3 regions of the Serratia sp. KH_031 genome follow, and region 2 is predicted to be linked to each of the others. Evidence: predicted binding sites of a transcription regulator. Region 2 holds the regulator's gene; each other region holds the start of a gene.
The links. The regulator Fur, encoded in region 2, represses iron uptake genes when iron is present. The targets are predictions, from matches to a motif close to ATAATAATGAGAACNACTATCAA.
Positions count from the first base shown of each region.

Region 1: exbB (tol-pal system-associated acyl-CoA thioesterase) is a predicted target of Fur. The motif match lies at 1,577-1,599, and genes of this name have one in related genera.
Region 3: AC3ISQ_RS07350 (isochorismate synthase) is a predicted target of Fur. The motif match lies at 1,707-1,729, and genes of this name have one in related genera.

Region 1 is NZ_CM174496.1:775,671-778,953, reverse strand. It holds gene exbD (TonB system transport protein ExbD) at 104-526, opposite strand; gene exbB (tol-pal system-associated acyl-CoA thioesterase) at 530-1,507, opposite strand; gene metC (cystathionine beta-lyase) at 1,792-2,982, shown strand; gene AC3ISQ_RS03425 (DedA family protein) at 3,113-3,283, shown strand, end outside.
Region 2 is NZ_CM174496.1:3,524,497-3,527,779, forward strand. It holds gene ybfF (esterase) at 1-206, shown strand, start outside; gene ybfE (LexA regulated protein) at 388-675, shown strand; gene fldA (flavodoxin FldA) at 858-1,385, shown strand; gene fur (ferric iron uptake transcriptional regulator) at 1,699-2,145, shown strand; gene AC3ISQ_RS15800 (beta-N-acetylhexosaminidase) at 2,373-3,283, opposite strand, start outside.
Region 3 is NZ_CM174496.1:1,662,334-1,665,616, reverse strand. It holds gene AC3ISQ_RS07355 ((2,3-dihydroxybenzoyl)adenylate synthase) at 1-467, opposite strand, end outside; gene AC3ISQ_RS07350 (isochorismate synthase) at 473-1,657, opposite strand; gene fepB (Fe2+-enterobactin ABC transporter substrate-binding protein) at 1,870-2,829, shown strand; gene entS (enterobactin transporter EntS) at 2,816-3,283, opposite strand, start outside.

The DNA.
Region 1 (3,283 bases), 2.1 Mb from region 2:
CCCTTCAATTGCCGTCCATTATTGCTACAGAGATCACCGCACGTTTGCGGCAATTCCAATTACACCGAATTAAAAAAGCGCACAGTAATACGATTAACGTCAGCTACTTCGCTGCGCCTTCCATGCCCACCAGCCCGACTTTCAAATACCCCGCAGTGCGCAGCGTATCCATCACGCTCATCAGCGTTTCGTAATCCACGGTTTTGTCGGCTTGGAAGAATATGGTGGTTTCTTTGTTCGACTGAGTACGCTTATCCAACACGCGGGTCAATTGATCCGCACTGACGGGTTGATCGCCCACGTACAGTTGTTTGTCTGCTTTCACCGACAGGAATACCGGTTTCTCCGGTCTTGGCTGCGGTTTGGCAGAAGACGCCGGCAAGTCGACGCGAATGTCTACCGTGGCCAACGGCGCGGCCACCATAAAGATGATCAACAGCACCAGCATGACGTCGATAAACGGCGTCACGTTGATTTCATGCAGTTCGCCGCTGTCGTCCAGATCTTCATTCAAACGCATCGCCATAAATCACCCCACCCGTAGCTGGTGTGAATGCTGTGCGCGTTTAGCGTCAGCGGTAGCCGCCAGATCCAGATCGCGACCTAACAGCAATAGGACCTGCGCCGCCACGTCACCGACTTGAGCACGGTGACCACTAATCACGCGGGCGAAGATGTTGTAGATTACTACTGCCGGGATCGCCGCGATCAGTCCCATCGCCGTTGCCAGTAAGGCTTCGGCGATACCGGGAGCCACCACCGCCAAGTTGGTGGTTTGTGATTGGGCAATGCCGATAAAGCTATTCATGATGCCCCAGACGGTGCCGAACAGCCCGACAAACGGTGAAATCGCACCGATGGTTGCCAAGAAGCCGTTACCACGCCCCAGTTGACGCCCATAAGCAGCCACTTTGCGCTCTAAACGGAAGCCGGTACGTTCTTTGATGCCGTTGTTGTCGTCGGAAGCCGCCGACAATTCCAATTCGTTTTGTGCATCATTCAGCAATACGGCGGTAATGCTCTCTTGCGAGAAACTTTGCGCCACTTCGCAGGCATCATCCAATGAACGCACATCGGCCAGAGCCAGTTGTTCGCGACGCAGACGGCGCTTAGAACGCACCAATTCGCTACCTTTGGCAAACAGAATGGTCCAAGTGACGATTGAAGCCAGCACCAAGCCAATCATCACGGTTTTAACCACCGCATCGGCGTGTTGGTACATACCCCAAATGGAGAGATCCATACCGCGAGTTTCAGGGGGTTGCAGGGTCGGAGCAGGATTTACCGGAGTGAGACTATCAACCGCAGCAGGTGTTGTTGGCGCTGCCGGATTCACCGCAGTGACGCTTTCAGCAACTGCAGGTGCCGTTGCAGGAGCGGCTTGCGCATGGCCTGCTAACCCAACCACCAGCACCATTGAGGCGATCATGCTGCGTCCGAACGCCCCCCATTGCCCCCGGCCAATACCACGGACTCCTTGATTCAACTTGTTGCCAGCCGTTTTCACGCTGCGCCTCCACCCAATATCAAAATTACAGAAGAATTCAGCGTGGGATCATATCAAACAAATAGCGGATTGATAGTGGTTATCATTATTATTTGCTTAATTAGTGATTCTGAAACAAAAAATAATATCCACCCAGTAACAACAAGGTGTTGCCGATAACATCGCCAGTTAAACGTGCTAACAAATAGATCATAAAGTCAGAGGTAAAAACGTCTGGATGGCTATTTGACATCATGTTAACGTAATGAACGACTCAAATAACATCCAATGAAGGCAAGCCAAACATGACGTCTAAAAACCTCGAAACGGCACTGATCGGCGCAGGCCGTAGTAAACGTTATACCCAGGGTTCAGTGAACCCGGTCACCCAGCGCGCCTCTTCATTGGTGTTTGACTCTGTCGCGGCCAAAAAACAAGCCACCGCCAAGCGCGCGCAAGGTGAACTATTTTATGGTCGGCGCGGCACATTGACGCATTTTGCGTTTCAAGATGCGATGACCGAACTGGAAGGCGGTGCAGGCTGCGCGCTCTACCCTTGCGGCGCGGCGGCGGTTTCCAATGCTATTTTGTCTTTCGTCAGCGCTGGCGACCATGTGCTGGTGACGGGTTCGGCTTATGAACCAACACAGGATTTTTGCACTAAAGTTCTCGGTCGAATGAATATCACCACCACCTATTTCGATCCGCTAATTGGTGCCGCGATAGGTTCCCTGATCCAGCCCAATACCAAAGTGGTGTTCCTCGAATCACCCGGCTCGATCACCATGGAAGTACAGGATATTCCGGCCATGGTGCAAGCCATTCGCCAAGTCAACCCAGACATCATCATTATGATCGATAACACCTGGGCGGCGGGCGTGCTATTCAAGGCACTGGAATTTGATATCGATATTTCAATTCAGGCAGGCACCAAATACATCATTGGGCACTCCGACTATATGCTCGGCACCGCCGTGGCTAATGCCCGTTGTTGGGATCAACTGCGTGAACAATCCTATCTGATGGGGCAAATGGTGGATGCCGATACCGCTTATATGGCGAGCCGCGGTCTGCGTACTCTGAGTGTGCGTTTACAGCAGCATCAGCAAAACAGCATTACCGTCGCTAATTGGCTCGCGCAGCGCCCTGAAGTCGCCACGGTTTATCACCCCGCGCTGCCGAGTTGTAAAGGGCATGAGTTTTATCAGCGGGATTTCAGTGGCTGTAATGGCCTATTTTCTTTTGTGCTGAAACAGAAATTGGATGATGCTCAGCTCGCCACCTATCTGGATAACTTCACCCATTTCAGCATGGCCTATTCCTGGGGCGGCTATGAGTCGTTGATTTTGGCCAATCAACCGGAGCAACTGAACGCCATCCGTCCCGCTGGCGAGGTGGATTTCAGCGGGACTTTAGTTCGTCTGCACATCGGTTTGGAAAACGTACAGGATCTGATCGACGATTTGGCCGCCGGGTTTACACGCATTGCCAACTAATAACTACGGGTAGAGCAATTCTGCCCATCATTTTTTCCCGACCGTTAATGTCCCATTAAGCTTATAGGCGTACACTAGCCCCATGAGTTAATCGATAAGTGCAGATTATTCCGCACATTCGGGATATTAGATGGATGTATTAAAAGAGATTATTCACGCACTTTGGCAACAGGATTACGCTGCATTAGCCAATCCCAGCGTGATTTGGGTGGTTTACGCGGTACTTTTCACCACCCTGTTTTTAGAGAATGGCCTACTACCAGCTTCCTTCCTACCCGGCGACAGCCTGTTGTTGTTATCC
Region 2 (3,283 bases):
CGATCCTATTTATTCGCGGTGGGTTATCGCCTTATGTACAGGATAAATATCGTGACGATATCGCGCGCCAGTTTCCACAGGCTCGAGCTCATGTTGTCGCGGGGACTGGACATTGGGTTCACGCCGAAAAACCTGACGCGGTATTACGCGCTATTAATCGCTTTCTTGGTGAAGAGTCAAAGCCGGCTGATGAAAAAACGCGCTAAAGATAATAGCTTAGCGCGTAAACATTGTTGTTTAAGCACCTGCAAGGTAAGATGGCGCGCTATAATTTTTGCCCCCATTCTGGTTCAGATTGGGAAGCAAATTTGGGTTAGGGTTTATTGACCCGAATTGTGTTAATCGTCCGGTATTCCTGGACTCAACTCCCTTGCAGTACCGCTACCTATGGCAAAAGAAAACACGGATCGCACGACGCTGGATCTGTTCGCAGATGAACGCCGTCCGGGGCGCCCGAAAACCAACCCGTTATCGCGCGATGAGCAGCTTAGAATCAATAAGCGTAATCAGCTACGACGCGATAAAGTGCGCGGTTTACGTCGTGTAGAGCTGAAAATCAACGCAGAAGCGGTGGACGCCCTAAACAAACTGGCGGATCAGCGCAATATCAGCCGCAGCGAGTTAATCGAACAGATGTTACTGGCGCAACTGGCGGACGAACCGCTGGGACATTAATCTTGTTTGGCATGGTGTTACGGACAACACCAGATCAACACCATTTTCCTTGGTATCGCATTAACGTGATAAAACCCAAGGGCCAATTTCTGGCATGATACGCATTTACCGGTAAGAGACGCACATTGGCTACAGGCTCTTATCGCGGCACAATTTATTGAATCTAAAGGGTTATACGCTATATGGCAATCGTAGGCATTTTCTTTGGCAGCGACACTGGCAATACCGAAAACATTGCTAAGACTATCCAAAAACAATTGGGCAAAGATGTGGCTGAAGTTCACGACATTGCCAAAAGCAGCAAAGAAGACCTGGAAAAGTTCGACATCCTGCTGCTCGGTATTCCAACTTGGTATTACGGTGAAGCTCAGTGTGATTGGGACGACTTCTTCCCAACGTTGGAAGAAATTGATTTCGAAGGCAAACTGGTTGCACTGTTCGGCTGTGGTGACCAAGAAGACTACGCTGAATACTTCTGTGATGCGATGGGCACTATTCGTGACATCATCGAACCACGCGGTGCCGCGATCGTCGGTTACTGGCCAACCACAGGCTACCATTTTGAAGCCTCAAAAGGTTTAGCTGATGATAATCACTTCCTCGGTTTGGCGATCGACGAAGACCGTCAACCAGAATTGACCAATGAGCGTGTGAATGCTTGGGTTAAGCAGATTTCTGAAGAGCTGAGCCTCGCTGACATTATTGGTTAATCACGCCATAGCCCTGTGAAATGCAGGGCTTTCATAGGCAGCAGATATTAAAGTAATAGAAGCTACAAATTTGTAACTTCTCACGTCATTACGGTAGACTGCGTCAACGGTTTATCCCGCTCATCAACGCATTGGCTGCACACCATGCAAAAAATGCTAATGACTCTTTGTTAACAATCGGCGGTTTCTATTTATAGCTACCGGTTCTATAATGAGACGCAATTAACTCTTGTGCCGACCGATGTTACAGGCGACAACGCCCTAACTTGTTTAGCCTTCACTTTGTTTAGCATAGTAACAGGACAGAATCCGCATGACTGACAACAATACTGCACTGAAGAAGGCCGGCTTAAAAGTCACGCTTCCGCGACTCAAAATCCTGGAAGTGCTACAGGATCCGGAATGCCATCACGTCAGTGCGGAAGATCTGTACAAAAAACTGATAGATATGGGTGAAGAAATTGGCTTGGCAACGGTTTACCGTGTGTTGAACCAGTTCGATGATGCAGGGATCGTGACTCGTCATAATTTCGAAGGCGGTAAATCCGTGTTCGAACTGACACAACAACATCACCATGACCATCTAATTTGCCTAGACTGCGGCAAAGTGATCGAGTTCAGCGACGAATCTATCGAAGTCCGTCAGCGTGATATCGCTAAACAACACGGCATCAAACTCACCAATCATAGCCTGTATTTGTACGGTCACTGTGAAGCAGGTGACTGCCTTGAAGATGACTCGCTGCACAATAAAAGATAATTCTGGGTAAGCCAGAATGCAGAAACCGCCGATAACAGGCGGTTTTTTTATACCTATGATTTACAGACAAAAAAATCCCCGGCAGCACCGGGGGAAAGATCATGTCATGAAATACTACAATTGCAGCGGCACTCTCTACGCGGTACTGCTTTACAGCTAACTCACTACCCTCTCACACTCACTTTACTGTTTGCCCACCCGCCGACACGCAAGTGGGCATTCAGTCATTACACTTTCACGGGTTCTGCACGGCTATAACGCTTGCCATCCGGGCTAACAGCACGGATTTGTACATCGCCTGCCACGGCTGGTTTAGCGTTGGCATCGTAACGTTGCCATTGCTTACCACCGTCGGTTGAGTACTCAATACCCAGACCCGGCAATGAAATGTTGGCTTCCAGTTTACCGCCCACAACACGTGCTCCAGGGACTGGCAGACGGTAACTAACGCCACCTTTATCCAGTTTGGCCAGTTCACGCTGTCCCATCAGGTTGGCAAAGTGCAGCCAATCTCTGTCCAACGTTTTGGTATCAACAAAGTGCGTTTCGCCACCTTTGTACTCACGACCCGCCTTGTAATCCTGCTCCCAGCTTGCACGGTGCCATGCACGCTCTGCCACCGACAGAACACGAGGGAAGTACATGTATTCTGCCTGTTTGTCGGTACGAACGACCTCGCTCCACAGTTGGGCAGACAGACCGAATGTACCCGGCCACGGTTTATCGCTCTTAGCGGTAAAGTGGTTGCCGTCACGGTCAACCGAGGTTTCGGCGTTCTGCGGCAGGTTGTCTGGCGCGAAGCTAAAGATCTTCTGCTCGTCGCTGAAGCGAGTGCCCCAGTAGTAACCGCTCTCGTTCGGGTTCACTTCATAAGGGAAATCGAGGTAGACGTAATCCGGGTTAGAAATCGTGACTTCGTAACCTTTGTTCGCCCAATCGTTGGCTGAGTCGAAACCGCCCCAATACAAGGTATCCCAGAAGTTCACGCCGACACGCTTAGTCGCGAAGGCTTTAGCATCTTTGGCGTCTTTCAGACCATCTTGCCAAGCCTGCATTTTTTCAATGCCGTGAGCATTTACCAACTTGCTAACTTCAACAGCGAAGTAGCTTGGTAGGTGCTCCATATCTTGAATTTTGC
Region 3 (3,283 bases), 1.9 Mb from region 2:
TTCAGCAGACCAACTAAACGTAATGAAGGATGTTGCTGACGAAAATCCGTTAGGAAATCATCATTGGCAAACAGAGTATGTTGACGGTCGGCAATCAGCAACGAGGGTTTAATCTGCGCCGCATAAGCGTTTAGCTCATTACGTTGATGACTAAATAAGGCGTTGACCGGTGCCACCCCAATCTTCAGTAGCGCGAAGAACACCACGTAAAATTCAACGATATTCCCCAATTGCACCAGAGCGGTATCACCGGGCTGAATACCGCGACGCAGTAGCGCTGCCGCCAGGCAGTCAGAGCGTAAATCTAATTGGCGGTAACTCAGGCTTTGCTGTGCATCAGTCAACGCAATGGCGTCGTTTTCTGCTTGTCGGCTCAGGATGTCGGTGAGTGGTTTATCAATCCAATAACCACGTTCGCGATAGCAGCGGGCAAATGCCTCCGGCCAAGGGGTAAAAGCAATACTCATAAACGCTATCCTTGATTCAAACCAAATGCGCGCAGGATGGTGCTAAGTTTGGTGCCCGTTTCGTGCCATTCAGATTCTGGTGAAGAATCCTGCACTATGCCCGCACCGGCAAACAAACGAACCCTATTCCCCTCCACCGTGCCGCAGCGGATGGTGACCACCCACTCCCCGTTACCTTCGGCGTCGCACCAACCGACAATGCCACCAAACAAACCGCGATCGAACGGTTCAAGCTGTTTGATCAGTTCGCGAGCGACCGTGGTTGGGTTGCCGCACAGCGCGGGTGTCGGATGTAACAAACAGGCCAACGAGAGCGCAGTCTCCGCACGCGAAGCCACCTCACCCTCGATCGGCGTCGCCAAGTGCCATAGCGTAGTGGTGCTCAATAACTCAGGAACGGTGGGAATATTCAAATAGCGGCAACGATCCGTCAGCACATCACGCATTCCATCGGTGACAATCTGATGTTCATGACGATCTTTACCCGAACGCATTAGCTGTTCGGCAACCTCGTGATCGCGTTGTGGATCGGCATCGCGCCTTGCAGAACCGGCCAGCGGGATAGAATAGAATTGGGCGCCGGATTTACGCAGCAACAGTTCCGGGCTCGCACCTATCAAAGCTCCTCGCCCCAATGGCACATGGAAATGAAATACATGTGAATTCTGAGCAATAATACGTGCCATTAAGGCTTGCGTATCAACCGGTTGATGGGTTTCGATCTCCAACAAGCGCGAAAGCACCACTTTATCCAATGGCCCATTCGCCATGGTTTTCACCGCGTCACTCACCATCTGCATAAACTCCCCCTGTTCCGGCAGTTCTTGTTGATGGCTGATTTCTGGCGGAGAACCTTGTTCCTGTTGCTCATCAATACCACGTTCAAACCAATGCGTTTGCTGCGGAATAAACAAAGCTGAGGGCTGACGGGTATCAAATGGAATAGCGCCGCACAACACAGGATTCTTTACACCGGCCAGTTTGGCTTCGGCAAAAGCATGTTGAACCGCTTGTTGAAACTCACCATGAACATCATCGCCGCCAAAGGCGGGTAAGGTGATTTTGGCGAAACAACCTTGAGTGCTTAGGCTGCGAAAAGGCGAGGTGAAAAAGAACCCCGAACCGGGAGAATGTCCTTCCCCCTTATCTTGCGATTGTGTCTGTACGGCATCATTCATCGCGACATCCATAGGACTCCCTTTTCATTTGCCAATCTTTTATTTGATAACAACAACCGATATAATAATGATTATCATTTGTATTGATGCGCGGTAAATTACCCGCCGTGATTTGTTATGTCAATAAATGTAATCAGTTATTAACCCTATCTTTGCAGTATCATAAGTAGGGTCTCAAACCAATTAATGATAATAATTACCATTTTAATACGGAGAACTCTTTAATGAAGACCCCTTTGCTCTTCGCTCTGGCACTGTGCGGAATGTTATCTGTCGGTCTTGTTCATGCCACCGAGGCAACATGGCCACGTACCATTAAAACCACTCACGGCACATTGACGCTCCCCCAACAACCTACGCGGATCGTTTCCACCAGCGTCACAGTAACCGGGACGTTATTGGCGATCGACGCCCCGGTGATCGCCAGCGGAGCCACTACGCCAAATAGCAAGCTGGCTGATAAACAGGGGTTCTTCCGTCAATGGGGAGAGCTAGCGGTACAGCGCAATGTGAAGCCGTTATATATTGGTGAACCAAATGCCGAAGCCATTGCCGGTGAAGCGCCTGACCTGATTGTGATTGCCGCTACCGGTGGGGATTCAGCCATTAAGCTATACGACCAACTGAGCACCATTGCCCCCGTCTTGGTGGTGAACTATGACGATAAAAGTTGGCAGGAACTGGCGCAGGAGTTGGGAGCCGCTACCGGGCACGAGGCGCAGGCCAGCAAGCTCGTGGCTGATTTTGCCGCTCGGGAACAGACGCTGAAGCAACAAATTAAATTGCCGCCACAACCCATCTCCCCACTGGTATTCCGCGCGGATGGCAAATCCGCCAACTTATGGAGCGCCGAATCTTCACAGGGCCAAATGCTGCAACAGCTTGGCTTTACGCTTGCTCCTTTACCCGCAAGATTGGGCAACAGCCAAAGTATGGGCGTTCGCAAAGATATCATTCAGTTAAGCGGGGAGAATCTGGCGGCAGGTTTAGGTGGGCAAACGCTGTTACTGTTCGCCAATGACGAAAGCGATAAGCAACGTTTGATGAAAAATCCGCTGTTGGCACATTTACCTGCGGTGCAAAATCAGCAAGTTTATCCATTAGGTAATGATACTTTCCGTCTGGATTATTACAGCGCCAGCAACTTGCTGACGCTGTTGGAACAACAGTTTACTGCTCAGTAGCCGGTTTGGCGGGCTGGGATGATTGCTCCGGCTCGCTCAAACTGACCTTTCGCAATCCCGTCATCAGGCAAGCCAGCAACACGCCCAGCATTGCTGCACCGAATCCAAAACTGGTCGAAGACATCGCCGGTAGCATAAACGCCCCCATCGCCCCCAATAGCAACGCGCCGATAGCATCGCCGACCACGTTCTGCGCCGTCCATAATCCATTGATACGTCCGAGGAAAGCATCCGGTGTCAGGTTCTGAATCAGACCATATTGCAGCAAAGAGTTCACCGCACTCAGGTAGCCAAACAACACTAAACACAGCAGTGCCACGCTAAACCACGGCATCAATCCGAACAGACCGATCGCGACAAATGCAGCAATCGCGGTCAATAACATCACCCAACCGGGACGCGCTACGTGCGCCACTCGGCCACTGGTAAACGCCCCTAATGCCGCACCTAGCGG